DNA from 3 places in the Agrobacterium sp. 10T429 genome. Region 2 is predicted to be linked to each of the others. Evidence: predicted binding sites of a transcription regulator. Region 2 holds the regulator's gene; each other region holds the start of a gene.
What was found. Region 2 encodes PhoB, which activates phosphate uptake and scavenging genes when phosphate is short. Its sites were predicted from a motif close to TGTCATNNANCTGTCAT; they were not measured.
Positions count from the first base shown of each region.

Region 1: AC1DCP_RS08175 (esterase-like activity of phytase family protein) is a predicted target of PhoB. The motif match lies at 6,842-6,858, and genes of this name have one in related genera.
Region 3: AC1DCP_RS13885 (DUF47 family protein) is a predicted target of PhoB. The motif match lies at 4,070-4,086, and genes of this name have one in related genera.

Region 1 covers NZ_JBFTGV010000002.1:643,984-654,579, forward strand. Annotated here, with positions in the region: gene AC1DCP_RS08125 (NADH-quinone oxidoreductase subunit D) at 1-784, opposite strand, end outside; gene AC1DCP_RS08130 (GFA family protein) at 786-1,214, opposite strand; gene AC1DCP_RS08135 (NADH-quinone oxidoreductase subunit C) at 1,211-1,813, opposite strand; gene AC1DCP_RS08140 (NuoB/complex I 20 kDa subunit family protein) at 1,835-2,419, opposite strand; gene AC1DCP_RS08145 (NADH-quinone oxidoreductase subunit A) at 2,410-2,775, opposite strand; tRNA gene AC1DCP_RS08150 (tRNA-Asp) at 3,211-3,287, opposite strand; tRNA gene AC1DCP_RS08155 (tRNA-Asp) at 3,330-3,406, opposite strand; gene AC1DCP_RS08160 (hypothetical protein) at 3,496-3,627, opposite strand; tRNA gene AC1DCP_RS08165 (tRNA-Val) at 3,854-3,929, shown strand; gene AC1DCP_RS08170 (hypothetical protein) at 4,241-4,381, shown strand; gene AC1DCP_RS08175 (esterase-like activity of phytase family protein) at 4,590-6,788, opposite strand; gene hupB (DNA-binding protein HupB) at 7,147-7,422, opposite strand; gene lon (endopeptidase La) at 7,711-10,128, opposite strand; gene clpX (ATP-dependent Clp protease ATP-binding subunit ClpX) at 10,541-10,596, opposite strand, start outside.
Region 2 covers NZ_JBFTGV010000001.1:348,325-358,920, reverse strand. Annotated here, with positions in the region: gene AC1DCP_RS01750 (aspartate aminotransferase family protein) at 1-1,052, opposite strand, end outside; gene AC1DCP_RS01745 (GcrA family cell cycle regulator) at 1,483-2,016, shown strand; gene phoB (phosphate regulon transcriptional regulator PhoB) at 2,316-2,999, opposite strand; gene phoU (phosphate signaling complex protein PhoU) at 3,031-3,756, opposite strand; gene pstB (phosphate ABC transporter ATP-binding protein PstB) at 3,855-4,670, opposite strand; gene pstA (phosphate ABC transporter permease PstA) at 4,685-6,007, opposite strand; gene pstC (phosphate ABC transporter permease subunit PstC) at 6,004-7,488, opposite strand; gene AC1DCP_RS01715 (substrate-binding domain-containing protein) at 7,763-8,797, opposite strand; gene phoR (phosphate regulon sensor histidine kinase PhoR) at 8,993-10,252, opposite strand; gene ppk2 (polyphosphate kinase 2) at 10,493-10,596, shown strand, end outside.
Region 3 covers NZ_JBFTGV010000005.1:181,846-192,441, reverse strand. Annotated here, with positions in the region: gene AC1DCP_RS13900 (efflux RND transporter periplasmic adaptor subunit) at 1-305, shown strand, start outside; gene AC1DCP_RS13895 (efflux RND transporter permease subunit) at 307-3,453, shown strand; gene AC1DCP_RS13890 (NUDIX hydrolase) at 3,475-4,017, opposite strand; gene AC1DCP_RS13885 (DUF47 family protein) at 4,131-4,775, shown strand; gene AC1DCP_RS13880 (inorganic phosphate transporter) at 4,775-5,779, shown strand; gene ku (non-homologous end joining protein Ku) at 5,877-6,668, shown strand; gene ligD (DNA ligase D) at 6,672-9,164, opposite strand; gene ku (non-homologous end joining protein Ku) at 9,168-9,998, opposite strand; gene AC1DCP_RS13860 (hypothetical protein) at 9,995-10,279, opposite strand; gene AC1DCP_RS13855 (SDR family oxidoreductase) at 10,299-10,596, opposite strand, start outside.

The sequences.
Region 1 (10,596 bases), on a different contig from region 2:
GGATCAGGTAACGGTCATAGCAGTCGCCGTTCTTGCCGACGGGGATATCGAACTCCAGATCGGAATAGCACTCGTAAGGCTGCGCGCGACGCAAATCCCAGGCAGCACCCGAACCGCGCACCATGACGCCCGTGAAACCCCAGGCAAAGGCATCTTCAAGCGAGACGACGCCGATATCGACGTTACGCTGCTTGTAGATGCGGTTGTCGGTCAACAGGCCTTCGATATTGTCGAGAACGGTAATGAAGGGATCGCACCATTTGCCGATATCTTCGACCAGTTCCGGCGGCAGATCCTGATGTACGCCGCCCGGACGGACATAGGCCGAGTGCATGCGGGCGCCACAGGCGCGCTCGTAGAACACCATCAGCTTTTCACGTTCCTCGAAGCCCCAGACAGGCGGCGTCATTGCGCCGACGTCCATGGCCTGAGTCGTCACGTTCATGATGTGCGACAGGATGCGGCCGATTTCCGAATAAAGCACGCGGATCAACTGGCCGCGCATCGGGATTTCGAGACCCAGAAGCTTTTCGACGGCGAGCGCGAAAGCGTGTTCCTGGTTCATCGGCGCGACGTAGTCGAGACGGTCGAAATAAGGCACCGCCTGAAGGTAGGTCTTGGTCTCGATCAGCTTTTCGGTGCCGCGATGCAGAAGACCGATATGCGGATCGACGCGTTCGACGATTTCGCCGTCCAGTTCCAGAACCAGGCGCAGCACGCCGTGCGCGGAAGGGTGTTCCGGACCGAAGTTGATCGTGAAATTGCGGACGTTATGCTCAGTCATTCTAGTGCTCCGCCGAGGTGATCATGGCGATGAATTCGGGGCCGGTCATGTTCTGCGTGGTTTGCGCGAAAGAATAGCTCGAAGGCTTCTCATCCGTGAAAATCTGCGACGCAAAATGGAAACTGGAAGGGTTGTCGAAAGCCTGCAACGAGACGGCAAAATGCTTGCCATCCTTGGAGCGCCACATCAGCGTGCTGCCGCAATTCCTGCAGAAGCAGCGCTCGCCCCATTCCGACGAGGTATAAACACCGAAATGTTCCTCGTTCTCGATGGCGACGTCAGCGCATTCGACAGCCAGAAATGTCCCGCCGGACCAGCGGCGGCACATCGAGCAATGGCAAACGCCGAATTCGCGGGCGCCGATGCTGGCATTGAAGCCAACGGCGCCGCAAAGACATTGTCCGTGCTCTGTCGCGGGGGCTTCGCTCATTGCTTGGCCTTTTCGTCACCCGGGAGAACATAGTCAGTCCCCTCCCAGGGAGAGAGGAAATCGAAATTGCGGAATTCCTGCTTCAGTTCGACCGGTTCATAGAGAACCCGCTTCAGAACGTCATCGTAGCGTACTTCCACAAAGCCGGTAACCGGAAAATCCTTGCGCAGCGGATGACCTTCGAAACCGTAATCGGTGAGGATTCGGCGAAGATCCGCATGGCCTTCGAAAGGAATGCCGTACATATCCCAGGCTTCGCGCTCGAACCAGTCTGCACCCATGTAAACGGAGGTTGCCGAGGGAACGCCCTCGTCTTCCGCCACCTGCAGCTTGATGCGCACGCGCAGATTCTGGCGCGGCGACAAGAGGTGATAGACGACGTCGAAACGCTTCTCGCGCTGCGGCCAGTCGACGCCGCAAATATCGATGATGTTGACGAAACCGCACTGCACATCGTCACGCAGGAACGTCAAAAGCGCGATAACGCTTTCCGTCGTCGTGTTCAGCGTCAGCTCGCCATAGGCGATATCGGCCGAAACCACGAGGGAACCACGCGCTTCCTTAACGTAAGCAGCAAGATCGTTTAGAGCTTCGCTCATTCCTTAATCCGTCCTTTGCCCTTAGCGCTCGATGGTACCGGTACGCCGGATCTTCTTCTGCAGCAGAAGCACGCCGTAAAGCAGCGCCTCCGCCGTGGGGGGACAGCCCGGAACGTAGATATCCACCGGCACGACTCGGTCGCAGCCGCGCACGACGGCGTAGGAATAATGGTAATAGCCGCCGCCATTGGCGCAGGAGCCCATGGAGATGACGTAACGTGGCTCAGGCATCTGGTCATAGACCTTGCGCAGTGCCGGCGCCATCTTGTTGGTCAGCGTTCCCGCGACGATCATCACGTCCGACTGGCGCGGCGAGGCGCGCGGGGCGACACCGAAGCGCTCCATGTCGTAACGCGGGCCGGAAGCCTGCATGAGACCCTCGACGGCGCAGCAGGCAAGACCGAACTGCATCCACATCAGGGAGCCGGTACGCGCCCAGGTGATCAGCTCGTCGGTCGAGGTGACGAGAAAGCCCTTGTCGGCCAGCTCGTCGTTGATTTCCGTGAAGTAGGCATCGTTGCTGCCGACAGGCTTGCCGGTCGCGGGATCGATGATCCCCTTCGGCTGCGGTGCAACGAGCGTGCTGTTGTTCTGGCTCATGCCCATTCCAGCGCTCCCTTCTTCCACTCATAGATAAAGCCGATGGTGAGAACGGCGAGGAACACCATCATAGACCAGAAACCGAACCAGCCCATATCACCGAAGGACACAGCCCAGGGGAACAGGAAGGCGACTTCCAGGTCGAAGATGATGAAGAGAATGGACACCAGATAAAACCGGATATCGAACTTCATGCGGGCGTCGTCGAAGGCATTGAAACCGCACTCGAAAGCGGAGAGCTTTTCCGGGTCCGGCGCCTTATAAGCGACAGCGAAAGGCGCGATGAGAAGCGCCAGGCCAATGACAAGAGCGATACCGATAAAGATTGCGATCGGAATATAGGAACTGAGGAGTTCAGTCATGGTCTCTTCCCTGTCCGGCCGGGTGCCGGACCTGCCTTTGCGACTGAAAGTCTAAAGGCGCACAAATATGTTGCAACGCCAAAGTGGTTAGCGCAGCCGCGCTCTCTCTGCAAGAGTTTAGGCACCATTTCAAGACACCTGCCGCATTGATTGGCAACAATATTGCCGGAATTGACGCAAATTTGGGCCACAATTCCGGGCTAAGCCCCTCAAATACAATAATAATCGATTGAACGACGCAACCGCAAAAAAGTCACACGAATTTTACGTCAAAATGGCAGCGAAGTGACGATCTCTCGATATCGAAACTTGACTAAAAACAGCAGGAAAAACCGCGCTCGCGAATGTCGGAAACAGGCGCTGAAATCGCCATTGCCGATATGGCAGGACGATGCCTGCTTGCTTCGTTTGGGAGTGTCATTTCGGTGAAAGAAATGGCGCGAGTGACGGGGCTCGAACCCGCGACCTCCGGCGTGACAGGCCGGCACTCTAACCGACTGAGCTACACCCGCGCTCCACAGACATTCGTCTGCGTTTTTTTCCGAGGAACAGGATGGCGCGAGTGACGGGGCTCGAACCCGCGACCTCCGGCGTGACAGGCCGGCACTCTAACCAACTGAGCTACACCCGCTTATCCTGACCGACAAGACCTTAGTCTCGCCGTACGAACCAGCCTCGGCTGTTCGTTGAGCGGCTAACTACGGCGTTCGTGCGGGGGTGTCAAGCAGGTTTCACGACAAAAGAATAAGCTTCTTCATTTTGATCGGAAAAAACTGAAAGGCCTTTGACCGGCATTGCAGCGAATGCCTTGTTTTCCGGGCTTTTCCCAACAAAAACAAAAAACTTGTCCACAGCCGGGGCGTCCGTAACGCGATTTCAGCATACCGCCAAAGGTAACGGTCGGGCTTTGTTTTTATAGAAAAGCCCGCAGTTCCCGGCTTTTTGCCGATCACCCCTGCCAATGGGCAAAGCTGTCCGGAAAAAAAACAAAAAAACTTCACAAAAGCCCTTGCGGTTTTTTTCCGATCCGAATACATCACGGCCACCGACGCGGCAGACACGGTCTGCAAGACGCGAAGGGCGATTAGCTCAGTTGGTAGAGCGCCTCGTTTACACCGAGGATGTCGGGAGTTCGAGTCTCTCATCGCCCACCATTTTCCAGCTTCTTCAAATTGTGCGCATTAACAAGCCGAAGCTCTTTCGGATGTCGGTGCGTTTCGCCGTAAACTTCCGGCATTGGGAATCACGGGCCCTGCCCCCGATTCTGTAGACGGCCGCGCCCTTGGGCTGGTGGAGCGGCTTTTCCGGCATGAGTTTATGCCAGATCGGCACTTCTGTTCCACATTCATACAGGCCGGCTCCAATAGGTGTGCCACCCCGCAACATACCGAAAAATAAGCAGATTCAGACTTTTTAAAGAGATTTCATGCATTGTTTTCGAGCCGTTTCATGATGAACGGTATAAATGATGGATGAAACCATGTCGGTCGACGCGTTTGTAACACTCGCGCTTATTGCGCTGCCTGTTTATATTTTTTTCCGCTGGGTCCAGCAGGACTCAGAAAAAGACAGCACTCCCAAAAGCAAGAATTCCATGGGGCGGTGATCTCTAGCGATCTGGTCCACTGCACATTCATGGAAGTCCTCCGGATAACACCCTCGATTATGCGATAGCGACGCGACCATGCCGGTTTTAACGGCTGGTATGCGACTCATCGTGGGGAATCGGCATTCCCCAGATCGGGGTTTCTTCCGCCGCACAAAAAAGCCGGGCTATGCCCGGCTTTTCTCATTTGCGATTCTATTCGGACCGATCAGTTGATCGCCTTTAGATCGACGGTAAAGAACAGCGTTTCGCCGGAAGATCCGTCGACGCCGTCATTGTCAGTGACGACATAGGCCGTTCCTGCCTTGTCGAAGGTGAAGCCTTCCAGCTTGTCAACGGTATAGCCATTCGTCTGGGCCTTGAGGTCCGGCAGGAAATCATGTGCTTCCTGCTTGGCCACCAGCGGCAGTTCGCCACCGATCTTGCCCGGCTTCAGGTCAGCGATCGCGACGCGGTAAAGCTTCTTGATCTTTGCCTTGTCACCGACCTGATTGTCGCGCTCGACGATATAGACATAGTCGCCCTGTGCGGCGATTTCAGAAAGGCCGACCCAGCCTGCCTCGGTCTTGTCGAGCGGGTAACGCACGGCGCCCCATTCCTTGGACTTCGGATTGTAGGAGACGAGTTTGACGACACCCTTCTCGTCCGTGCCCCACTCGCGCTGTACGGCCATCCACAGCGTCGCGTTGTCGCCCTTGCCGATCATGGTCACGCCTTCGAAACCGAAGCGGGTTTCGCCAGCCAGCAGTTCCTTCGGCAGAGCGATCTCAGCCTTGATCTCGCCCTTGGCGCTGACATTGTAGAGTGCGTGGGGCACGAGCTTGGCACTGTCACCTTCCGAGGCCAGCCAGAAGCCGCCCTTACCGTCAAGCGTAATGCCTTCGATGTCGAGTTTCTGGGCTGCGATACCGTCGCGCTTGATGCGCAGGGCGCTGGTTATGGTGGCGGGCTTCTTCGTTGCGTCGATGGTGTAGATCGACGGCTGGTTGCCATAGACCGAGTCGGACACGGCATAGAGGATGCCAGGCTTTTCAGCATCGCCCACCAGACCGGAGAGCGCGCCCCAGCCGATCGGTGCGCCGTCAACGGTGGCGGACGCGAGCTGCGGGTAGGCAATCTGGCCTTCTGCGCGTTCATAGATCATGACATGCGAGCGAGCGCCGCCATCTTCGACGAGATCGGCTTCGTTGGCAGTGACGAGAAGATTGCGCGACGGAATGGCGACGGCGCCTTCGGGCGAAATGCCCGAGGGCAGAAGCTGGACCAGTTCCGGTGTGCCGCCCGTATCCTTGTAGACAGCAGCGAGAGACGCGCGCTCGGCAAGAACGAAGAAGTACTTCTGGCCATCGAAGGTTGCCGCCTCCAGACCTTCCGGCTCGATGCCCTTGGCCTTGGAACGCTTTTCCGGATAGTGGCCGATGCTGGCGGCAGCGTGCTCAAGGGTGGCACCGGCTTCATAAAGAAGCTTGCCGGTCTTGTCGAAAATGGTGAAGCCGTGCGCGCCGCCCTGCCAGTCACCCTCATTGGCGATGACGATTCGGTCATTGTCCAGCCACTTCACGGCATCTGGCTCACGCTTGCGGCCTTCCTGCTTGTCGGTGAATTTGATCTGGCCGTCCGTCTTCGTGTCGACGCCTTCCAGATCAACCGTGCCAGCGGAGAAATGCGTCTTTACCGTACCGGTCTTGCCGTCGATGATGACGATGTGGTTGTTTTCCTGCAGCGTGAGCGCGATCTCGCCATTGGCATTGATCGAGACGAATTCCGGCTCCGGATCTTCCGGGGAGATTTCGGCAAGGCCGGTCACGTCGATCTTCTTCAGCGTCGCGCAGTCAGCAACACCGTTCTTCAGACCGACCGTCACCAGATAACCGGCGGGCATCTGTGGCAGGGCGCCTTCGTTCACCTCTTCATCGCGTTCGTTTTCGATCGCGATGGCGGCGAAGGTCTTGTCCGGGGAAATTGCGACAGAATCTGGCTGGCCGCCGAGATCGCAGCTCGCTTCAATCTTCTTGGTGGCGATATCGACCGTCACCAGCTTGCCGGACGGCTTGGCGCGGTTTTCGGACGTGTTGACACCGGCCAGAACCTTGGCGCCAGCAACGGCAACCGAGGTCGGTTCGCCTTCCAGCAGCAACGCGCCGCCAGCCTTGGGTGCCTTCGCGTCGGTGATGTCAACGAAACCAATGCCGCCAAGCGGGCTGTCCGAATAGACCAGCGTCTTGCCATCTTCGCTGGCGGTCACGATTTCAGCTGAAGTGACGGCCTTCGCGTCCTTGTCCGCTGGCAGGTTCTTTACGACCGGGAAAGATGCGATGCGGTTGAAAACCGGCTCGGCAGCAGCCGGAAAGGCCGCGGACGTGAGCAGAGCAGCAGTCAAAGCCATCTGAGAAAGTCGGAACGCCATTATAAATCCCCCTTGGATCCAAAAAAACACCCTATGGCTTCTGCGTCAGAGACATGACAGCGGCATGACATTTCCTGTCGGAGGAATCAAAAAGCCCGACCATGAAGGCCGGGCTTTCCTGTTCGTGCGCACATTCCGCGTATCAGAGCGCCGTGTGACCGGATGGAGGCTACACAGGCGCGCTCTCCTACTTTCAAGTACATCTTGCCGGTTCGAAAAAAGGGCCATCCGAAAAAGCAATTCGAAAAGCCGCCCGGTTTACGTGCCGGCATGATGGCGTCAGGGCGTCAAAACATGTTTCCTCGTGAACCTGAAAAGCCGCCCGCCCGCCGCCGGACGTCACGGCCTTTCGGAAACCTTACGAGTTGACGGCGTCCTTCAGGCCCTTGCCTGCGGAAAACTTCGGTACGTTGCGAGCCGGGATATCGACTTCAGCACCCGTGGAAGGGTTACGACCCTTGGAGGCTTCACGACGGCTTACGGAGAAGCTGCCGAAGCCAGCGAGACGGATGTCGCCACCGCTCTTCAGTTCGTTCTGTACGGTTTCGAATACGGCATCAACAGCGGAAGCAGCATCTGCCTTCGTGAGACCAGCCTTTTCGGCAACAGCAGAGACGAGCTCGTTCTTGTTCATGTTTCCACCCCTTTCAATGGTTTGAAACGACTCAAATTAAGCCGGCGCAGAATACGTCTGTATCCGCGCGCAGCAACTCAAAAGCGCTGGAATCGCCTGAAAAACAAGGGGTCTGCGGGGTTTTTCACAAAAAAGGCCGACATTTCTGCCGGCCTTTCCCTTAAACGTGCCAATTTCGCACCAGTTCTGCGAGCATCAAAGAAGCATCGCGCCTTTCGGCATCTAACACATTGAATCTATGCACAGGTGTCGCGAAAACCGATTCTGGCTTTCACAACGACGTGGCAATCAATGTGCGATCGTCTGTCCGCCCTCGTCGACACCGTCGACAGTTGCGATAACAGGCGTTTCGATGCTACCGTCCCACTCGATTGGCTCGGGCATGCGAAGCAGCGCGTGCTTGATGACCTCACCCATGCGAGAAACCGGGATGATCTCCATCTCGTTCTTCACATTGTCAGGAATATCCGCCAGGTCCTTGGCGTTTTCTTCCGGGATGAGCACCTTCTTGATGCCGCCGCGAAGCGCCGCAAGCAGCTTTTCCTTCAGGCCGCCGATCGGCAGCACGCGACCACGAAGCGTGATCTCACCCGTCATCGCCACATCCTTGGAGACCGGGATACCGGTCATGATGGAGACGATGGCGGTTGCCATGGCAACACCGGCAGACGGTCCGTCCTTCGGGGTAGCCCCTTCCGGAACGTGAACGTGGATGTCGCTCTTGTCGAAACGCGGCGGTTCGATGCCGAAGTCCACGGCGCGCGAGCGGACATAAGATGCCGCTGCCGAAATGGATTCCTTCATCACTTCCTTGAGGTTGCCGGTGACCGTCATGCGGCCCTTGCCCGGCATCATCACGCCTTCGATGGTGAGTAACTCACCGCCGACTTCCGTCCATGCCAGACCGGTGACGACACCAACCTGATCCTCACGCTCGGCTTCGCCGTGGCGGAACCGCGGAACGCCCAGATAATCCGGGACATTGGCTGCGGTGACTTCCACGGACTTGACCTTGCCCTTGATGATCTCGGTCACGGCCTTTCGGGCAAGCTTCATCAACTCGCGCTCGAAGCTGCGCACGCCCGCCTCGCGGGTGTACTGCTGGATCACGATCATCAGAGCGTCATCGCTGACCGAGAACTCTTCCGGACGCAGGGCATGTTCCTTGATCGCCTTCGGCAGCAGATGACGCTTGGCGATTTCGCGCTTTTCGTCCTCCGTGTAACCGGCGATGCGGATCACCTCCATACGGTCCATCAGGGGACCTGGAATGTTCAGCGTGTTGGCCGTGGTCACGAACATCACGTCGGACAGGTCGTATTCCACTTCAAGATAGTGGTCCATGAAGGTGGAGTTCTGTTCCGGATCGAGCACCTCCAGCAGTGCGGAAGACGGATCGCCACGGAAATCCATGCCCATCTTGTCGATCTCGTCGAGCAGGAAGAGCGGATTGGACTTCTTGGCCTTCTTCATCGACTGAACGATCTTGCCCGGCATGGAGCCGATATAGGTACGGCGGTGACCGCGGATTTCCGCCTCATCACGCACACCACCCAGCGCCATACGCACATATTCGCGGCCGGTCGCCTTGGCTATCGACTTGGCGAGCGAAGTCTTGCCGACGCCGGGAGGACCGACGAGGCACAGGATCGGGCCACGGATCTTCGAAGCGCGAGCCTGCACGGCCAGATATTCAACGATGCGTTCCTTGACCTTGTCCAGACCGAAATGATCCTGATCGAGGACCGCCTCGGCGCTGTTGAGATCAACCTTGACCTTCGACTTCTTGCCCCAGGGCAGGCTGAGCAGCCAGTCCAGATAGTTGCGCACGACAGTCGCTTCCGCAGACATCGGGCTCATCTGGCGAAGCTTCTTCATTTCCGCCTCGGCCTTATCCTTGGCCTCCTTGGAAAGCTTGGTCTTGGCAATGCGCTCTTCCAGTTCGGCCATCTCGTCACGGCCATCCTCGCCGTCGCCGAGCTCCTTCTGGATCGCCTTCATCTGTTCGTTCAGATAATATTCGCGCTGCGTCTTCTCCATCTGGCGCTTGACGCGCGAGCGGATACGCTTCTCGACCTGAAGCACGGAAATTTCGCCTTCCATGAAGCCGAGCGCTTTTTCAAGCCGCTGCTTCACGCTGACGGTTTCCAACATTTCCTGCTTTTCGGTGATCTTGATCGACAGGTGCGAAGCAACCGTGTCGGCCAGCTTCGAATAATCGTCGATCTGGCCGGCAGCGCCGACAACCTCGGGCGAAATCTTCTTGTTGAGCTTCACATAGCTCTCGAACTCCGAAACGACGGAACGCGACAGCGCCTCGATCTCAACCGGGTCTTCCGCAGGCTCCTGCAGCGGCGTCGCAGACGCTTCGTAGAAATCCTCGCGGTCGGTATAGGCCTCGATCTGGGCGCGGCCCTTGCCTTCCACAAGCACCTTCACGGTGCCGTCGGGCAGCTTCAGCAGCTGGAGGACGTTAGCGACCGTGCCGACCTTGTGGATGGCTTCCGGGGACGGATCGTCATCGCTGGCGTTGATCTGGGTAACAAGCATGATCTGCTTGTCCGAGCCCATGACCTCTTCGAGAGCGCGAATGGATTTTTCCCGCCCGACGAACAGGGGAACGATCATATGCGGGAAAACGACAATGTCGCGCAGGGGAAGTACCGGATAGATACCGCCGGATGCCGCAGACGTGATGTTCGTCATATCATTTCCTTTCATGGTCCCTTTCAGGACACTTTGCCTGACGTCTTGGGGCGTCCGGCATATTCATTTCTCGAGACTGAAAGTGGAGTTTCGGAACGCCGATTTCAAGTCACCGGAAGAGACGACCCCGCGCAACGGCACGGCCGTAAAATTCAAACAAATACAGCGCCGGCTATTACTCCCGACATTTCCGGTTATCCCACAGGATCAGGAACCGGGTCGCCGACGGTAATTCACATTTCCGTCATATCGCGATGCAAATCAGTTTTAAGACTTTATCAGCAAAGCGCAATCCGCTCCAAACGCAAAATCGGGTTACTCCAAGTTAGCGGCAAGTTTCGCACCTGCCACAACAGAAAAGGCCCGCACGAGTGCGGGCCTTTTGAATTCATCAAAGCGTCGGATCGGTCAATCAAGCCGAAACATTGGCCTTTTCTTCCTGACGATCCGCATAGATGTAGAGCGGGC
Region 2 (10,596 bases):
GCGCGCATGGCCTGCAGCAATTCGCCCGAAGGAATCTTCGCCTTGATGCCCAGAAGCAGGCCTTCGCCGCGAATTTCGTCGATCACGTCAGGATAACGGTCCTTGAGCGAGGCCAGACCCTGCCGGAAGACCAGCGCGACGTCACGGACCTTCTCGAGAAAACCTTCGGAGAGAACGACGTCAAGCACGGCATTGCCGACTGCCATGGCCAGCGGGTTGCCGCCATAGGTGGTGCCATGTACGCCCGCCGTCATGCCGGAAGCGGCATCTGCCGTGGCAAGGCATGCGCCGAGCGGGAAACCGCCACCGATACCCTTGGCGACCGCCATGATATCGGGCGCAACACCGGTATGTTCATAAGCAAACAGCTTGCCTGTGCGGCCGACACCCGTCTGGACCTCATCGAAAATCAGCAGCAGGCCGTGCTCGTCGCACAATCCGCGCAGAATTTGCAGGAATTCCTTGCTGGGCGAGCGAATGCCGCCCTCGCCCTGGATGGGCTCGATCAGAAGTGCTGCAGTCTCAGCCGTGATGACGGCCTTGAGGGCATCGACATCACCGAACGGAACCTGATCGAAACCTTCGACCTTGGGACCGAAACCTTCGAGGTATTTCTGCTGGCCACCCGCGGCGATCGTCGCCAGTGTACGGCCATGGAAAGCGCCTTCGAAGGACACGATGCGGAACTTCTCCGGATGGCCCTTGGTATAGTGATAACGGCGGGCGGTCTTGATGGCGCATTCCAGGGCTTCCGCGCCTGAATTTGTGAAGAATACCTTGTCCGCGAAAGTCGCTTCCGTCAGGCGCCTGGCGAGTTTTTCCTGTCCCGGTACTTCATAAAGGTTCGAGACGTGCCAGACCTTCTCGGCCTGCGTCTTGATCGCATCAACGAGGTGAGGATGGGCGTGGCCCAGCGAGTTGACAGCAACACCGGCCGCAAAATCCAGATATCGCTCGCCGCTTTCCGTGAACAGCCATACACCCTCACCGCGCTCGAAGCGCAAGGGGGCTCTTGAAAACGTATCAAACAATGGCGCGCCGGCTTCGGCCATGGCTGTATCACTCCTTGCGCAGATGCGCTGTCAAACTGTTGTCAATAGGCTTGCGGGGTTATCCCTCGCCTGAAAATCAAAATGCCGCCTTGCGGCGGCAGGGGCACTATTGTCACTTCGTTTGCCGATGTCAACAAAAGTCAGCGTTTCCCGGGCTTCTCAAGCACTAGTATGCGGCGGCGGGCCAGCCCCAAGGTGTTGCCTTTCAGACTCAATACGCCAGCAAGTTGGGGAAAACCGGAAAATCGATTCCAGATGATTCCCGCGACTCTTGCCACGGAGTCGGGCTGGCACTAGGTTAATCGCTAATTACTAGACTGCATTGCGGCGGAACTAGTCACCGAAAATCAGGCGGAAACCACGCTTGCGGCATGCGCGCGAGACGGAGAGGGATTCTGCCGAAAATACACGCGACAAGCGGAGAAGCGGCATGAACTGGACAGACGAACGAGTCGAAAAGCTCAAGAAATTGTGGTCCGAGGGCCTTAGCGCCAGCCAGATTGCAGCGCAGCTGGGCGGCGTCAGCCGTAATGCCGTGATCGGCAAGGTCCATCGTCTCAATCTGCCGGGACGCGTCAAGGCTGGCGGTCCAGTGACTTCGGCACGCTCCGCGCCGAAGCGCACCGCTGCCCCTGCCCCGCGTGCGACGACTTTCGCAGGTCGCGTCAACGCGGCACCGGCACGCATCCTCACCCGTTCGAACGCGGCAACGGCGCTGCACGAGGAGATCGATATCGAGACCGCGCAGGTTCTCGATTACGTTCCTTCCAAGAACGTTGTCACGCCGATTTCCCGTCGCCTGACGCTGACGGAACTGACCGAGCGCACCTGCAAATGGCCGGTTGGCGATCCGCTGAAGGACGACTTCCATTTCTGCGGTTGTGAAGCGCTGGAATCTTCGCCCTATTGCAAGTTCCATGCGAAACTCGCCTACCAGCCGGTGAGCGAGCGCCGCAAGGCTTGAGTGTTGCGGCACGCATTCAGCACTCAAAAATTACGGGCCTTCGGGCCCGTTTTTTTATGACAAAAATAAAGCCGCTTTCTGGGCGGCTTGATGGCAGGCCTCACCCTTTCCCCTTACCATCGGGCGTGACCCTTCAATCCGGATTTCAACGCGCCGCCGATCTCCTCCGGTCAAAACGGACAATGGCATCGAGTTTGGCGGATATTCATATTGAAAAAGCCCGAAATCGTTTCAGATTTCGGGCTTCCTGATTTTTTGGTGCACTACTTCGCCAGCGAAACTATCTGGTTCCGCATCGCTCAGGCTTCCATCGAATATCCCGCACCACGCACCGTGCGGATGACATCCTGCATGTGCGAGAAATTCAGGGCCTTGCGCAGACGTCCGACATGCACATCGACAGTACGCTCGTCGACATAGATATCATGACCCCAGACGCCATCCAGCAATTGCGAGCGGGAAAACACCCGACCCGGCGACGTCATCAGGAATTCCAGCAAGCGGAATTCCGTCGGGCCGAGGCGCACTTCGCGGCTTTTGCGGTGAACGCGATGGGTCTCGCGGTCCAGTTCGATATCGCCGCATTTGAGCACCGACGACAGAACCTCCGGACGGGCCCGGCGCAACATGGCCTTGACCCGGGCCATGAGTTCCGGCGTCGAGAACGGCTTGACGACATAATCGTCAGCGCCGGTAGCGAGACCGCGAACCCGTTCGCTCTCTTCGCCACGCGCCGTCAGCATGATGATGGGCAGGCGTTCTGTTTCCGGCCGCATTCTCAAGCGCCGGCACAGTTCGATACCGGAGACACCGGGCAACATCCAGTCCAGGATGAGAAGATCCGGAATGCGCTCCTGCAGCCTGATTTCCGCCTCATCGCCACGGGGTATCGTGTCGACGTCGTATCCCTCAGCCTCGAGATTGTAACGAAGCAGGACGCTCAGCGCTTCCTCGTCTTCCACAACTGCAATCTTGGGCACCATATGCTGAACTCCGCAAGCTTCTGCTTGTCTGTTACTCGGTCACCGAACCAAGCGTGTTGGAACTGTCGTCCTTCGGACGCTCGCCCTCCGGCTGGCTGCCAGTGGTCATGTAATAGATCGTCTCTGCGATATTCGTCGCATGATCGCCGATACGCTCGATGTTCTTGGCGCAGAACAGAAGATGCGTGCAGGTGGTGATGTTGCGCGGGTCTTCCATCATGTAGGTCAGAAGCTCCCGGAAGAGCGACGTGTACATGGCATCGATTTCCTCGTCGCGTTCACGGATCGCATTGGCCTTTTCGGCGGAACGCGTGGAATAGACGTCGAGGACTTCCTTGAGCTGCACCAGCGCCAGGTCGGACAGATGCTCGATGCCGCGGGCGAGCTTGCGCGGAACGCCGGTGCCGGCGACAGCGATAACGCGCTTGGCCGTGTTCTTGCCAAGATCGCCGACGCGTTCGAGATCGGCGGCGATACGCAGGGTGCCGATGATCTCGCGAAGGTCTGCCGCCATCGGCTGACGCTTGGCGATGGTTACGATCGCCTTGTCGCCAATTTCGCGCTCAGCATGGTCGAGAATGGTATCGTCCGAAATGACCTTCTGCGCGAGCGCAGCATCGGAATTGACGAGTGCGCGCACGGCGTCACCGCACATCTGCTCGGCAAGACCGCCCATTTCGGCGATGCGGCGCGTCAGAAACTTCAGTTCGTCGTCATAGGCAGACAGGATATGCGAATGGGTCGTTGTCTGTGTCATGGTCTATTCCTCCGGCTTGGCCTGCATGCGCGTGCCCAACAGCGGGGCACGGCAGAGGCACCAGTCTTGTACGGTTACGATAAAGCACCGGCCGGGGATCAGCCGAAGCGGCCCATGATGTAGTCCTGCGTGCGCTGGTCGTCCGGATTGGTGAACATCTTGTCGGTTTCGTTTTCTTCGACAAGGTGACCAAGATGGAACATGGCCGTACGCTGGGAAACGCGCGCCGCCTGCTGCATGGAGTGCGTGACGATGACGATGGTGTAGTTGGTGCGCAGTTCGTGGATGAGTTCCTCGACCTTCGCAGTCGCGATCGGATCCAACGCCGAGCACGGCTCGTCCATCAGGATCACTTCCGGGCTGACGGCAACCGCGCGTGCGATGCACAGACGCTGCTGCTGGCCACCGGAGAGGCCCGTGCCGGATTCCAGCAAACGATCCTTCACCTCGTTCCAGAGACCCGCTTTCTGCAGGCTATGCTCGACGATCTGGTCCATATCCGCCTTGTTGCGGGCGAGACCGTGGATACGCGGGCCGTAGGCGATGTTCTCATAAATCGTCTTCGGAAACGGGTTCGGCTTCTGGAACACCATGCCGACGCGGGCACGCAGTTCCACGACGTCGATCTGCTGATCGTAGATATCGTCGGTATCGAGCGTGATCTTGCCGGTGACCCGGCAACCGTCGATCGTGTCGTTCATGCGGTTCAAGGTGCGCAGGAAAGTGGATTTACCGCAACCGGACGGGCCGATAAGTGCAGTCACCGTGTTTTCGCGGACATTGAGGTTCACGTCGTAAAGCGCGCGCTTTTCGCCGTAATAAACCGAAACATCCTTGCCGATCATCTTGTATGAGACTTCATTCATTTTCTTGTCCAGCGCCTTTTCAACTGCTGCTTCCGACAACATGTTCATTGCTCTAGCTCCCTCTACCAGCGCCGCTCAAAGCGGCGACGCAACAGGATTGCGCCAACATTCATGAGAATGAGGAACAGAAGCAGGATGATGATAGCGCCAGATGTCCGTTCGACAAAGGCACGCTCAGCTTCGTTCGCCCACATGTAAATCTGCACCGGCAGGGCCGTGGACGGATCCATAGGCGTTGTCGGATAGTTCGCGACGAATGCCACCATGCCGATCAGAAGCAGCGGCGCCGTTTCGCCCAGTGCGTGGGCGAGACCGATGATGGTGCCGGTCAGAATGCCAGGCATTGCCAGCGGCAGGACGTGATGGAAAATCGTCTGCATCTTGGAAGCGCCAAGACCGAGTGCGGCGGCGCGGATCGACGGCGGCACGGCCTTCAATGCAGCGCGGGTGGCGATGATGATCGTCGGCAGGGTCATCAGCGTCAGGACGAGGCCGCCGACCAGCGAGGCCGAGCGTGGAAAGCCCATGAAGTTGATGAAGACGGAGAGACCGAGCAGACCGTAAACAATGGAGGGAACAGCCGCCAGATTGTTGATGTTGACCTCGATAAGGTCCGTCAAACGGTTCTTGGGGGCAAATTCCTCCAGATAGATGGAGGCCGCAACACCGATCGGCAGCGACAGCACCAGCACGATCAGCATCATGTAGAACGAGCCGATCAGCGCAACGCCAACACCCGCGGCTTCCGGACGGCTCGAAGCGCCGTTGACGAAGATGCCGGTATTGAAATGCTTGCCAAGCTGTCCGCTTTCCACGAGCTGGTTCATCCAGCCGAGCTGCTGGTTCGAGATGCGGCGGTTTGCTTCATCCCCCGACATGTCGACCTGGCCCTTGAAGGCGCTGTCGACATCACCCGACGCCAGAAGCGTGACGCTGCGCGTGGTGCCGATGACGGACGGATCGGCGACGACGATATCACGCAGCTGGGTGCGTACGCTGTCGGAGATCATGACGTTGACGGCGCGAAGACCGGCCTTATCCGTCGGCGCGACGCCGAGAACCTTGGCCACCGCATCACGGGCGAGGACGGGGTAGTTGGCCGTCATCAGCTTTGCCGGATTGGTTGCGCGCTCGTTCTTTGGATCGATGATCAGTTCGGAAAACTCGACCGGAACGGTGATCATCGTCTGCTGGAAGGCGGTGTGACCCTTGGATACGACCGACCAGAGCAGCAGAAAGAGGAAGATGAGGCCGAACGAGATTGCTGCCAATCCATAGGCGCGGAAGCGGCGTTCAGCAGCATAGCGACGCTTGATGCCGATATCACGGCGCGTGGCCTTGTTCACGGCGGCAGCACCGGCCGCCGGGGAAACGATGTCGGTCATTCATATTGCTCCCGGTATTTGCGCACGATGTAAAGCGCGTAGATATTCAGGCAAAGCGTGATTGCAAAAAGAGTTATGCCCAGCGCGAAGGCCACCAGCGTTTGCGGCGAGGTAAACTCAAGGTCACCCGTCAGCTGGCTGACAATCTTGACCGTCACTGTTGTCATGGGTTCGAAGGGGTTGAGCTGCAGGCGGGCAGCGACACCAGCCGCAAGAACCACGATCATGGTCTCGCCGATCGCACGCGACGCCGTCATCAGCACGGCGCCGACGATGCCGGGAAGAGCGGCGGGAAGGATGACCTTCTTGATGGTTTCAGAGCGCGTGGCGCCGAGACCGAGAGAGCCATCGCGCAGCGAACGCGGCACGGCGGTGATGATGTCGTCAGACAGCGACGAAACATAAGGGATCAGCATGATGCCCATGACGAAGCCGGCGGTGATGACGCTCTGCGCCTGGATGAAGTTGGCGTAGTTGCCTGTCGCAAGACCGCTGATCTGCGTGGAAATGTCTCGCAGGAAAGGACCAACGGTCGTCAGCGCGAAGAAGCCGTAGACGATTGTCGGGATGCCCGCGAGCACCTCGAGCAGCGGCTTTACTATCGAGCGAAGGCGCGGCGTCGCATATTCCGACATATAGATCGCAGAAAACAGCCCGACCGGAACGGCGACCAGCATGGCGACGAAACCAATATAGAGCGTGCCGGCGAGCAGCGGGATCAGGCCGAACTGGCCGGAAGAGTCGGTCGCACCGGCAGCGGCAAAACGCGGATCCCACACCGTTCCGAAGAAGAACTGGTGCGCCGGAACCATGGTGAAGAACTGGATTGCTTCTGAAAGCATCGAAAGGACGATGCCGATGGTCGTCAGGATGGCGATGGACGACGCGACGACCAGAGCCGCGAGAATGACCCGCTCCACCCTGTTGCGCGCCCGAAAACGCGGCGCGATTGAACGCAGTGCATAAGCGGCACCGGCGAATGCGGCCAGCAGCACGGTGGCGATCATGCCCAGGCGGCTGGTGGAGGTCATCGCATTCAGCGTCTGGGCGGCATCGACCATGAAACGCTGGGGTTCGCCGGCAATTGCCACGCCCTTCGATGCAAGAAGCGATCTTACCGCAGCCGTATCCGCATCAACCTTTGCGGTTTCTTCCGGCGTCAGACGCTGAAGACCGCGGGCGATGGACGTTACCATGCCATAGGTCAGGCTCTGCTGCGCTTCGGATTGGGAGCGCACATCTTCGGGAAATTCGCCACGCACCGCAGAGGTAACGATCAGCGGGCTGATAACAAGCCAGATACAGAGAATGAGCGCTGCAGGCAGCACCGCCCAGACGACAGCGTAGGAACCGTGATAACCGGCACGGGAATGCATGCTGGAGGGACGCCCACCAGACAAAGCAACGGCGCGGCGGCTGCCGAGCAGATAACTGCCGATGCCGATCAACACCAGTATCAGCAAAAGGATCGATGTGTTCATTAGAGTTCCCTCGTCGTGCCTCAAGAGCACGGTGCGATATCGGGCAAATCAAAAAGTCATCAAAACGAGACCGCTGGACCATCCAGAGATGCTTGCCGCCTGACTGTAACAAAGTCTGGCAAGCGTCAAGGTTGATACATCCTATCCATCTGTAATCCATCAACAATTATGTGGACGGCGATGGATGGGAACTGTCAACCGGAGACAGCCGCCTTAAGCACAACGGTACCGGAGCGGAGAGAGGGGTGCGGCAGGCCGCACCCCTCCTTGTTTATTACATCGAAGCGCCGGCAGCGAACTTGGAGCGAATTTCTTCGCGTTCTTTTTCCGGAGCGGCAACGAGGCCGTAGTTTGCGAGCGGGGAGTCGGGGCCGATCATTTCGTCAGAAACGAAGAACTCGACATATTCCTTGAGGCCCGGGATAACGCCCAGGTGAGCCTTCTTCACGTAGAAGAACAGCGGGCGCGAAACCGGGTACTTGCCGCTGGCAACGGTTTCCGTGGACGGAACAACGCCGCTGACGGTCGCAACTTTCAGGCGGTCAGCGTTGTTCTCGTAAAATGCCAGGCCGAAAACGCCGAGGCCGGTCTTGTTGGCGTCGATGCGGGCAAGCGTCTCGGTGTAGTCGCCGTCGATGTCGACTGCAGCGCCGTCCTTGCGAACTGCAACGCACTTGGCAGCAGCCTGCTTGGCGTCGGTGATCAGCGCCTTGATGGCGTCGGTCGCCTTGGCTTCCTTGCAGCCGTCAGCCATGATCTTCTCTTCGAAGACTTCGCGTGTGCCGTGCTTGGAACCCGGAATGTAAGCGGCGATCGCTACATCAGGCAGTTCCTTGTTGATTTCCGACCACTTCTTGTAAGGGTTGGCAACGAGCTTGCCGTCCTTGACGATTTCAGCGGCGAGCGCGAGGTACAGATCCTTCGGCTCGAGCTTGATGTCCTTGTTGGAAGAGTCCATTGCGAAGACGATGCCGTCGTAGCCGATCTTCACTTCCTGAACGTCGGCAACGCCAGCGGCCTTACAAGCGGCAAGTTCGTCGCTCTTGATCGGGCGCGAAGCGTTTGCAATGTCGATGGTGCCTTCGCCGACGCCGGAGCAGAACGCCTTCAGACCGCCGCCCGTGCCGCCAGACTCAACAACCGGAGCCTTGAAGTTCGGGAAAGTCTCAGCAAAAGTTTCGGCAACGATCTTGGCATAGGGCAGAACCGTGGAGGAACCAGCAACCTGGATCTGGTCGCGAGCAGCGGCGGCGCCAGCGAAGGCGACAGAAGCCACCAGAGCTGCTGCGGAAAATTTAACGAAGTTCATTTGTCTCTCCCGTCGTGGGCTTGTTTGTGGACGCAGCCGATAGCGGCAGACGCTCTTAGCATGCGCTCGGCGGTCTCTTCTTAACCACCGTAACCACTTCCTTTTATGTCACTTCGGTGAAAGATTTGTGACAGCCTAAATTATTGATTTTATTTATAAAATTTTTCGAAGCTAAAGACTGTAACGTACTCTATGTCAGAATCTGACGGTAAAGTCCGTGCCATTGCCCAGTTCCGATTTAATGATGAGGCGGGCGCGGTGGCGGGTGAGGATGTGCTTGACGATGGCAAGCCCGAGGCCGGTCCCTTTTTTGGAGCGACTGTCAGCGACACTGACGCGGTAAAACCGTTCCGTCAGACGCGGCACATGTTCGGCAGGAATGCCCGGCCCCTTGTCAATGACGCTCACCTCCACCGGCTTACCGGGTTCGGCACGCAGCCAGACATCCACGACCTTGCCTTCCTGGCCATATTTACAAGCATTTTCAACGAGGTTCTGAAACACTTGCACCAGCTCGTCGCGGTCGCCCTGCACTTCTGCCGGCCGGTCGGGCAGATGCAGCGTAATAACCACATCCAGCTCGTTGGCGAGCGGCAGCAGCGCATCCCGGACATGGCCGATGACTGGGACGAGATCGACCTTCTGGTCCGGCGCAATATTCGCCCGCAATTCCAGCCTCGAAAGCGACATGAGGTCATCCACCAGCCTGCTCATGCGTGTGGCCTGATCCAGCATGATGGCGAGGAAACGTTCCTGCGCTTTGGGGTCGTTGCGGGCCGGCCCCTGCATGGTTTCGATGAAACCGCGCAGCGAGGCGAGCGGGGTGCGCAATTCATGGCTTGCATTGGCGACGAAGTCGCTGCGCATGCGGTCGATGCGGCGAAGCTCCGAAACATCGCGGAACGACAGGATGTAGAACGGTGGACCCGCTGCCTCTCCCGCATCCGCCCGGGCAATGCGGACGATGAAGACCCGCTCTGAGGGAAAACGCTCGGAATGCTCGACCTGGTTGGGCTGGCCGGTGGTGATGGTCTCGCGAATGACATCCAGCAAGCCCGGCGAACGCAGCCGGGCGGAAATATGCGCGCCGGCCGGAAGCTGGCCAAAGGCGCGTTCCGCCGCGCCGTTCTGATAAAGCACGCCTGCGTTTTTATCGAGGATGAAGACCGGCGTATCCAGAACGGCCAGACCCGCCCTCACCCCGGAAATGACGTTTTCGCCGGGCACATCAGGCTCTTCCGCCTCAGCAGCTGCGGTTTCATCCTTAGCCGGCTCCTCCGGCTTTTGCCGAGCGGTCAAAATAGCGATGACGGCACAGAGCCACAGGACGGCGGGCATATAGGGCGTTTGCAACTCAGAAACGGCAGCGACGGCAAGCATGCTGACGACGAGAACAGGCAACCAGTTTCGGCCAAGCTTTTTCGCAAAAAGCTTCAATCCACTCTCGCCTTTCATGACTGCCATTTCAGCACACTTTCCACTTTCACCTGACAGCGCATCGGAGTCTCATAGGCCAGCTTCATGACAGAGATTCATCATCGCGTATTTTCCACAGCGTATATGCGCAAAATCTGCGCCGCAATCGTCACTGCGGTAGCACTCCGGCTAACCAATCCTCTTTCACTTGAATTATGCGGGTGGATATGAACTCATTGGCAGCGAGTTGCCTTTACACAACAACATCAGGAGGAAAGCATGGGCGAAGAAACGAAGAAGCGATCGGTGGAGATCACCATTGGCGGCAAGCTGCGCAGCTTCGACATCGACGATCCGGTTCTTCCCGACTGGGTGGAGGAGAA
Region 3 (10,596 bases), on a different contig from region 2:
GGCTTGCCAACCGCGACGGCCGGCTGTGGGGAGGAATGTTCGCCAGCGGGTCCATCCTCGTGCGCGAAAAAAACGATGCGCTTGTCGTTCCTGCAATCGCGCTTCGCAAAGACGAAACCGGCTACCATGTCCTTAAAGTCCTGAACGGCCATCTTCGCCGCCAGACGGTGGCGGTGGGCTCGCGCTGGAACGATGGCAGCCTGATCGAGATCGGCGCCGGTCTAGAGGACGGTGAGACGATCCTGACCGCACCGCTTCCCGAATTGCAGCCCGACATGGCTGTAACGGTCGGCAAGGCAGGCTGAGATGTTTCTGACCCGCATATCCGTCTCCCACCCCGTTTTCGCCACCATGATGATGGTGGCGCTTCTGGTCATGGGTCTTTTCTCGTTGCAGCGGCTGGGGCTCGACCTCTACCCCAATGTCGACGTTCCGGTCGTCGTGGTGTCCACCGCTTATCCGGGCGCCACGCCGGAAAGGGTGGAGACAGAATTGACGCGCCCGGTCGAGGATGCGCTGAACGCCATCGGCGGTCTGGACGAGATCACGTCAACCTCCTACGAGGGACGCTCTGTCGTCGTCGCAAAATTCAAGCTCGAGGTTAAGAGCGCGACCGCGGCACAGGACGTGCGCGACAAGATCGCCGCCATCGACGCGAATTTCCCGCAAGAGGCCAAAAAGCCGGTCATATCCCGGTTCGATCCCGCCGCCGAGCCTATCCTGTCGGTGGCGATAAGCTCGACGTCGCTCGACATACCCGCACTCACCACCCTTGCCGACCAGAAGGTGGTGCGGCAACTGACGACTGTTCCCGGTGTCGGGCAGGCAACGCTGGTTGGCGCCCGCAAGCGGCAGATCGACATTGTGATCGACGATACCCGTATGCGCGCGCTTGGGATCGGCATCAACGAGGTGGTGAGCGCGCTACGCACCGGCAACAGCAACAGCCCGGCTGGAAGCCTTGTCGATACCGTTTCCGAACGCACGATCCAGGTGCAGGGCCGCATCGCCGAACCGCAGGCGCTGCTGGACATGGTCGTCGCCCGGCGCGGTGGCGCAGCCATTTATCTTCGCGACATCGCCGCACTCTCCGAAGGGGCTGCCGACCCCGAAAACCGTGCCCTCTATAATGGCCAGACTGCGCTGGCGATCGACATCGTCAAGGTTCAGGATGCCAATACGGTTCAGGTTGTCGCGGATGTGAGAAAGCGCCTGGACGCCCTCAATGCCGACCTTGTTCCGCAAAACGTGCAATTGCGGGTAATTACGGACACATCCATTCCCATCCGGGAATCCGTCACCCAAGTGCAGACGACGTTGATAGAAGGGGCGGCACTTGCCGTGGCCATCGTCTTCCTGTTCCTCAATTCCTGGCGCAGCACCGTCATCACCGGACTGACACTGCCGATTGCGATCATCGGCACGCTGGCGGTCATTGATGTTATGGGCTTCACGCTCAATACACTGAGCCTCCTGGCGCTGACGCTTTCCATCGGCATTCTGGTGGATGACGCCATCGTCGTGCGCGAAAACATCACCCGTCACCTTCACATGGGGAAATCCCATATCCGCGCAGCACTCGACGGCACGAACGAAATAGGACTTGCGGTTATCGCGACAACGGCGACAATCGTGGCGGTTTTCCTGCCCGTCGCTTTCATGGACGGCATCGTCGGTCGGTTCTTCTATGAATTCGGCATCACCGTTTCAGCTGCCGTGCTGATCTCGCTTTTCGTCGCCTTCACGCTCGATCCGATGCTGTCGAGCGTCTGGTACGATCCGGATGCGCAACCCAACGCCCCGCGCGGGCCGGTGGGCCGGCTGATCGCCCGTTTCGATCACGGCTTCGAATGGCTCGCCGATCAATATCGGCACGTGATCGGCTGGACATTGCACCACCGGCTCGTCACCCTGCTCGTCACATCAGGCATTTTTGTCGGCAGCCTGCTCATGGTGCCGTTGGTCGGTGCGGAATTCGTCCCGAATACGGATGAAGGCCGCTTCCAGATCAACGTCACGGCACCGGTCGGCTCCTCGCTGGATTACACCACGGCGAAGGTGCGGCAGGTCGAGAAGGCACTCCAGGAATTCCCGGAGGTCGAAATGCTCTATTCCACCGTCAATACCGGCGGCACCGTCGGTAAACATCGCGCCGCCGTTCTGGTGGGGCTGGTGCCGCTGGAGATGCGCACCCGAACTCCGGTCACGCTGGCCGATCCGATCCGCAAACGCCTGTCGGCCATATCGGGCATAGAGGTCGCGATCCTGCAAAACGGCCTCGGCGGTGGCGAAAGCCCCGTCCAGCTCAGCATTCTTGGTGACGACCGGGCGATCCTCGAAAAGATCGCCGACGGTCTGATGGAAGACATGAAAAAAATCCCCGGCCTCGTGGATGTGACCTCGAGCACCCGCGACGTGACCTCCATCCTTTCGGTACGCCTGAAACGCGAGGCGGCAAGCGATCTCGGCATTTCCCGATCCGATCTTGCCGCAGCGCTCTCGCCGCTCATCGCCGGTGAGGACGTGTCGAAATGGACGGATGCGGGCGGTAACAGCTACGACATCGTCGTGCGCCTGCCCGGCGAGCGGCGTGCCGACACGGCGAGGATCAGCGAGTTGATGATCGCCACCAGCCGCACGGGATCCAACGGCTCGCCCCTGATGGTACGTCTGGATCAGGTCGCCGATATTACCACCGTGGAAGCACCCGCCGAAATCCGCCGCATCGACAATCTCCGCGAGGTGCTGGTTTCGGCCAACATATCCGGACGAGCGCTTGGCGAAGTGACAGATGTGTTGAAAAACCTTACCGCCGCCCGCGACCTGCCAGACGGCTACCGTATCCGCTTCGGCGGCGACGCCGAAACCATGGAGGAAACGGTCGGCCACATGGTAACCGCGCTCGCAATGGCGGTCATCTTCATCTACATCGTGCTCGCCTCGCAATTCGGCAGTTTCCTGCAACCGCTCGCCATCATGGCGTCGCTGCCGCTGTCCCTCATCGGCGTCCTCGTCGGGCTCTTGGTTGCCGGCAGCACGATTAACATGTTCTCGCTGATCGGCTTCATCATGCTGATGGGCCTCGTTACAAAGAACGGCATCCTGCTTGTCGATTTCGCTAACCGCGAAAGGAAGCGTGGACTTTCGCTCAACGAAGCGCTGGCGAGCGCCGGCATCATCCGCTTCCGCCCGATCATCATGACGACGCTTGCGATGATTTTCGGCATGATTCCGCTCGGTCTGGCTGTTGGCGGTGGCGGGGCGCAGCGCGCGCCGATGGCGCACGCAGTAATCGGCGGCCTCATCAGCTCCACCCTGCTCACCCTGATCGTCGTGCCGACAATCCTGTCTTACATCGACAGCATCACCCGGCGTTTCGCCCGCCTGCTACCGAAGGCACCGGACGAGATGGGGGAGACCGGATCGACCGAACGACCAGCATCACCATCCTAGGTTCGCTGGTGACGTCTGCCGTCAGGACTTTTCTTCGGTCAGGCGTTTCCTCTTCCCCCTCGGGCGGAAGTCGACCAGAAGCGATTTCAGTTCGATTTCCCGGACGCGCCTTGCTGCCTCGTCCGGGCGAACCCATTCCAGAAGGCGTTCGCCGCGCTCCTTGAAACTCGTTTCCTCCCCGGTGATCTCGATCTGGAAGACATCGACAACGCAGGGAACGACATCGCCATTGTCGAGCATCTTGAGATAGGTGTAGCGGCCAACGGCGTCCTTCCTCACGCGGCCGCGAACGCCCGCTTCCTCCCACGCCTCGATCGCGGCAGCCTCATGCGGCTTCTTGCGTTTCATCGGCCAGCCGCGCGGAATGATCCAGCGTGCGCTGGTGCGGGAGGTGACGACGAGGATTTCGATCTCTTCGCCGCTTCCGGTATAACGGAAGCATAAGGCGGCATATTGCTGCCGGAAAGAGCCGGTGAACAGCTTTTCAGGAACAGCAGCAAGTTGCTGGAGCAATGTCAGGGAACGCGCCGGACGGGCTTTCCGGCTTTTCTTCGTGGATTTCATATCCGTTGATACTGCCGATTTTCCGGGTTGCATCAATGCCCCGCGTGCATTTATGACAGTTTTATGACAATCACCCCCCACAACTAATAAAGCGCCATTGAGGGCCAATTCGCATGATGAGCATTTTTCGCAAGCTGATGCCGCGCGAGGACCGTTTCTTCGACATGTTTAGCAAACATTCGGAAACGGTCGTCAAAGCCGCCGCAGCTCTGGACCACCTTCTGAGCGGCGTCGACGTCGAGAAAAACTGCGACCTTATCGTCGCCCTCGAAGACCAGGCGGATGATATTACCCGCGACGTTCTGCTTGCGGTACGCCGCAGCTTCATAACGCCCTTTGATCGTGGCGATATCAAGGACCTCATCCAGTCCATGGATGACGCCATCGACATGATGCACAAGACCGTCAAGACGATCCGGCTGTTCGAGCAAACCGAATTCGACCCGCTGATGCGCGAGATGGGCCACGAGATCGTGCGTGCGGCAAGCCTCGTCGCCGAAGCCATCCCGCTTCTGGAAAAGGTTGGCACCAATGCCCAGCGCCTGTCGATGATTGCCGAAGAGGTTACCCGCGTCGAAGGGCGCTCCGACGAGCTTCATGACCAGGGCCTGAAGAACCTCTTCCGGCGCCATGGTGCGACCGGCAATGCCATGGCCTATATGATCGGCAGCGAGATCTACGGCGAACTCGAAAAGGTCGTCGACCGCTTCGAGGACGTGGCGAACGAGATCAGCGGCATCGTTATCGAGAACGTCTGATGGATGTCGCGCTTGCACTGCCACTGCTTGTCGGCCTTATCGCCATCGCGCTGTTCTTTGATTTTCTGAACGGTCTCCACGACGCCGCAAATTCCATCGCCACCATCGTTTCCACCCGTGTATTGCGCCCGCAATATGCGGTGGCATGGGCGGCCTTCTTCAATTTCATCGCCTTCCTGTTCTTCGGCCTGCATGTGGCCGAAACGCTCGGCACCGGCATCATCGATCCGGCCATCGTTTCCCCGCAGGTCATCTTCGCGGCATTGATGGGCGCCATCGTCTGGAACATCGTCACCTGGATTTTCGGCATTCCCTCCAGCTCGTCACATGCCTTGATCGGCGGTCTCGTCGGTGCGGGCTTTGCGAAGGTCGGTTTCAATTCCATCGTCTGGTCGGGTCTTCTGAAAACCGTGGGCGCGATCTTCATGTCGCCGGCCATCGGCTTTTTCCTTGCACTGCTGCTGGTGCTTGCCGTCTCCTGGCTGTTCGTGCGCCAGACGCCCTTCGCCGTGGATCGTACCTTCCGCATCATGCAATTCATTTCCGCCTCGCTCTATTCGCTCGGCCACGGCGGCAATGACGCACAGAAGACCATGGGCATCATCGCTGTGCTGCTGTTCAGCCAGGGGCATCTTGGAGAGAGCTTCTACGTGCCGTTCTGGGTGGTGATCTCGTGCCAGTCGGCCATGGCGCTCGGCACACTGTTCGGCGGCTGGCGCATCGTGCACACCATGGGGTCGAAAATCACCAGGCTGAACCCGATGCAGGGGTTCTGCGCCGAAACCGGCGGTGCGCTGACACTTTTCGGCGCGACGTGGCTCGGCATTCCGGTGTCCACCACCCATACGATCACCGGCGCCATCATCGGCGTCGGTGCCGCGCGTCGCGTCTCGGCGGTGCGTTGGGGCCTTGCGGGCAATATCGTCATTGCCTGGGTCGTGACCATGCCGGCCGCTGCCCTGATATCCGCATCTGTCTATGGTCTTACATCGCTGTTCGGCTGAGACAGAGACCCGCCCTCTCTGCCAAAGCTCCCGGAACAAAAGCCACCCTGTGGTTGTTGATCCGGGAGACAACAGGCGACAAGGCGGATCGCGGATCATGGCACGGCAGGTTTTCTGGAAGGGTTATCTGAAGCTGTCGCTGGTGACGGCCGCAGTTTCGCTGACGCCTGCCACAACCGAAAGCAACAAATACCGCTTCCACGTTCTCAACCGCAAAACCGGCAATCGCGTCGAAAGCCGCTATGTCGACAGCGTTACCCACAAGCCGGTGGCCGCAAAGAACCAGGTGAAGGGGTTTCCCCGCGCCGAAGACGATTATGTGTTGCTGGAGGATGACGAGATCGATGCGGTCGCGCTCGAAAGCACCCGCACCATCGACATCCAGACCTTCGTACCCACAGGCTCTATCGACTGGATATGGTACGACCGGCCGCACTTCCTGCGCCCGGAAGACAAGATCGGCACGGAAGCCTTCAGCGTGATCCGGGAAGCCATGCGGGCAAACGGCGTTGTCGGCATTGCGCGGCTTGTTCTCTATCGCCGCGAAAGAGCGGTTCTGCTGGAACCGTCAGGCAAGGGCATCATTCTGTGGACCCTGCACTATGGCGAGGAAGTGCGCGAAAGCATCGACGCGCTGGATCCGAAGATGAAATTCGAAAAGTCGCTGCTGGACGCGATGGAAAAACGCATCGGCAAACAGATGACGGGATGGAAACCGGCGCTGGTGCAGGATCCGATCCAGAAAAAGATCAGCGCTTTGCTAAAAACCAAGAGCAAGACCGTCTCTTCCCCGGAAAAGAAGACCGGCACGAAAACCCGGACCGGCGGCAATGTCATCAACATCATGGATGCCTTGAAAAAAAGCCTTGCCTCGGACAAGAAAAGCTAACGCTCATCGGGCCTTTTTCGGCAGGGGTCGCGCGGCAGCGAAAAAGCCGTCCCATGGATCCTTCTTCAGGGCAGAAAGGCGCGCGCCGATATTGCTGACCGTGAAGTGCGCCGGACCTATCTCATCTGAGAGTTCCGTCCATTCGATTGGCGCTGAAATGGCGGCTCCCGGTCGGGCACGTGTCGAATAGGGCGCAACAGCCGTATTGCCCCTGCCATTACGCAGATAGTCGAGGAAGATGCGGCCCTGGCGTTTCGCTTTGGTCGCCACCGCAAGATATTTCTCCGGCTCCGCCTTGGCCATGTCATCCGCCATGGTCTTTGCAAAGGCCTTCAAGGCCGGCCATCCCGCTTCCGGTTTCAAAGGCGCCACCACATGCAACCCCTTGCCGCCGGAGGTTTTCACGAAAGCGGCCAGACCGGCATCTTCGAAACGCCGCTTCAGTTCCAGTGCCGCATCGATTACCTCCGGCCATGACACGTCCTCGCCGGGGTCTATATCCATGGTGATCATGTCAGGCTTTTCCCAGTTCGCGGTTGTCGCCCCCCATGGGTGAATTTCAAGCGCAGCGGACTGGACCAGGGCCATCATGCCATCGAAATCCGTAATCCTGATAAGCGGTTCGCCGCCCTTGTCCTTCGGATCCTTGATCTGTTCTATCGACTTGTTCACACCGCGCCAGGCGTGTTTCTGGAAGAAACGCTGACCATCGATCCCTTCCGGACAACGCAGCAGCGCCAGAGGCCGGTTAACGACAAAGGGGGCCATATAGCGCCAGACCTGGGTGTAATAATCGGCAAGCCCTTCCTTGGTCACGCCATCGTCCGGCCAATAAAGTCGTTCCGGATGGGTGAACTTGATCTTTGACTGCGGCGTCCCTTGTTCCGACACGGCTTTATCCTCGCGTTCGATTTCGCCCGCCGGCTTGTCTTGCCGCAAGCCGCGGAATGATGCATGGCGCAGATTGCCATCTCCGGACCAGGCACGAAACTCCACTTCTGCAACCAGTTCCGGCTTGACGAAATAGAGGTCGCGGCGCGCAAGTGCCGTGAGCTTTTCGCCGAAAGGGCTATCATCGATGCCGAGCGGCTTCAGGCGGCCAAGCAGCATTTCGGCAACGTCAGCGGTATAGCCGGTGCCGACGCGGCCGACATGACGCAGCTTGCCTTCCTCATAAACGCCGAGCGCCAGCGAGCCAATGGCATTGTCCGACGCAGAAGAAAGCGTATAGCCGCCGATGACGAATTCCTGCCGCATCGAGCACTTGGATTTCACCCAGTTACCCTTGCGGCCAGAGACGTATTTGCTGTCCTTGACCTTGGAGATAACGCCCTCAAGGCTGAGGCGGCAGGCATGATCGAGAACAAGCCCGCCGCTTTCCTCGAAATGTTCGCTGTAGCGAAGATGCGGGTTGCTGGCGGGCAACAGCTTTTCCAGCAGCGCCTTGCGATCCGTCAGCGCCGCCCCGCGCAAATCCGTGCCATCCAGATACAGGAGATCGAAGGCATAAAAAACGAAGCGGTCGCTGCGCCCTTCGCTCAAGTCCTGTTGCAAGGCTGAGAAATCCGAGGCGCCGCTGTCCCGTTCCACCACGATCTCGCCGTCGATCATCAGCGTTTCGGCCGGCAGCGACTTGAGCGCTCCCGCCACGGCATCGCCGAACTTTTCGGTCCAGTCCAGTCCGCTACGGGTCAGAAGCTGGAGTTTGCCGTGGTCGATACGGACCTGCAGGCGATAGCCGTCGAACTTGATCTCATGCAGCCAGCGGGAGCCTTCCGGTGGCTTGGGTTTCAGCGTCGCAAGTGCCGGCGGCACGAAGGATGGGAGCGCCTGTTTGCGGGCACCTTTCGGCAGGGCATGCGCCTGTTTTTGGCCCGAGGAAGAACTAACGCTCTTTTTCGATACGGGCTTCGAATTCCAGGTGTCTTTCGGCTTGGCGGCAACTTCTTCAACACTTCGGCCAGTCTTCACGGATTCCGGCCGCTCCTCCAGAATATCGGCGCCACCATCATGCCTTGCCTCTTCGTCGTCGCCCTTGATCAGCAGCCAGTTTTCACGGCTTTCACCGGGCTTTCCATGCATACGTACAAGATGCCAGCGGCCTCTAAGCTTTTCGCCCTCCAGTTCAAATTCGAGATGGCCTTTGCGGTAGCCTTTCTTCGCGTCGCCAATCGGGCGCCAGACACCACGATCCCAAAGAATGACGGTGCCGCCGCCATATTGACCTTTCGGGATTACGCCTTCGAAGTCGCCGTAGCTTAGAGGGTGGTCCTCGACGTGGACCGCAAGGCGCTTGTCCTCCGGGTCAAGGCTCGGCCCGCGGGTTACCGCCCAGCTTTTAAGGACGCCGTCCATCTCCAGCCGGAAATCGTAATGCAGTCGGCGGGCATCGTGCTTCTGTATGACGAAACTCGATCCCTGCGCATCGACCTTGTCGCCCTTCGGCTCCGGCGTCTTGTCGAAACTGCGCTTGGCGTTATAGCTCTGCAAACCCATGGATCAGCTCGCTTTCCGGGAGGATTTGCGCCCCGCACCAGCGGTAGATTTTCCGCTGTCGCCGTCACCGGCGCTGCGGCGCAAAGCCTCCTTCAAGTCGATGATGTTATCTTGCTTGCGCGGCGGCTGTTTGCTGATTTCCCTGCCCTCGATCTTCGCCTTCACCAGTTCCGCCAGCGCATCATTGTAACGATCGGTATATTCCGCGGGATCGAATGTGCCTGCCCGTTTCCCGATGATGTGACCGGCGAGTTCAAGCATCTCTTCATCGAACTGAATATCGGGAATGGACTTGAAAACGGTGGTTTGCGAGCGAACCTCGTAGCCGAAATTCAAGGTCGTCGCCACGAGCGCCTTGCCGCTTGGACGGATCAACAGCACGCGGTTTCGGCGAAAGAGTACCGCTTCGCCAAGTGCCGAGACCTTCTCGTCGTCCATGGCTTTTGCCAGCAGCGTTAAAGCCTCTTCGCCACCTTCCTGCGTCGGCGCCAGATAATAGGATTTGTCGAAATAGAGCTTGTCGATCTCGTCGTAGCTCAGAAAATGCCTGATGCGGATGACCTTGTCGTTTTCCGGCATCAGCGTTGCGATCTCATCTCCCTCGATGACGATATGGTCGCCATTGTCGAGTTCATATCCCTTGACCTGATCCTCGCGGTCGACAGCCTCGCCGGTATCGCTATCGACATATTGCCGTTCGACGCGATGGCCAGTCTTTCGGTTGACGATGTTGAAGGAGATTTTTTCCGATGAAGTGAGCGCGGAATAGAGGCCGATTTCACAGTTGAAATCGCCGAATGTCAGATGACCCTTCCAGCTCGCTCTCCGGTTCATGATCGCCGCCCATGGTCGTCTTGAGAGGATTGGCCTCTGCCCCGGTCCGCAGCAAGGATGCGCTCGATAGCGGGAACGTCCGCATCCGCCAGCACCGGAACAGGGTCGGATGCCATTGCCTCCAGCACCTCTGGCGAAAGCCCGCCATTGCGGATGACCCATTCCATGGCTTCGCGCGTTTGCCGCTCGGCCTTCAGCTGCGCATAAAGGGCCAGTATCAGCCGGTCGCGGACATCGAAGGGCTTCATATCTCTGTCTGAACGTTCTGTCTGTCGTTTCATGTCAAGTCCTCAAAGCCGATCAGGCAACGCCTCGGCCTCCGGTCACACCATAGACCTCGCCATTGATGAAGCTGCCATCCTGCGACGCCAGCAGCACATAGACCGGAGCCAGTTCCACAGGCTGGCCTGGACGGCCAAAATCGCTGTCCTTACCGAAATTCCTGACCTTTTCGTCCGGCTGCCCGCCGCTTGGCTGCAAAACCGTCCAGAAGGGACCAGGCGCGACGACATTTGCCCGCACGCCTTTTTCGATAAGCTGTTTGGCGAGCGCTTTCGTATAGGCAACGATGCCGGCTTTCGTAGTGGCATAATCAAGA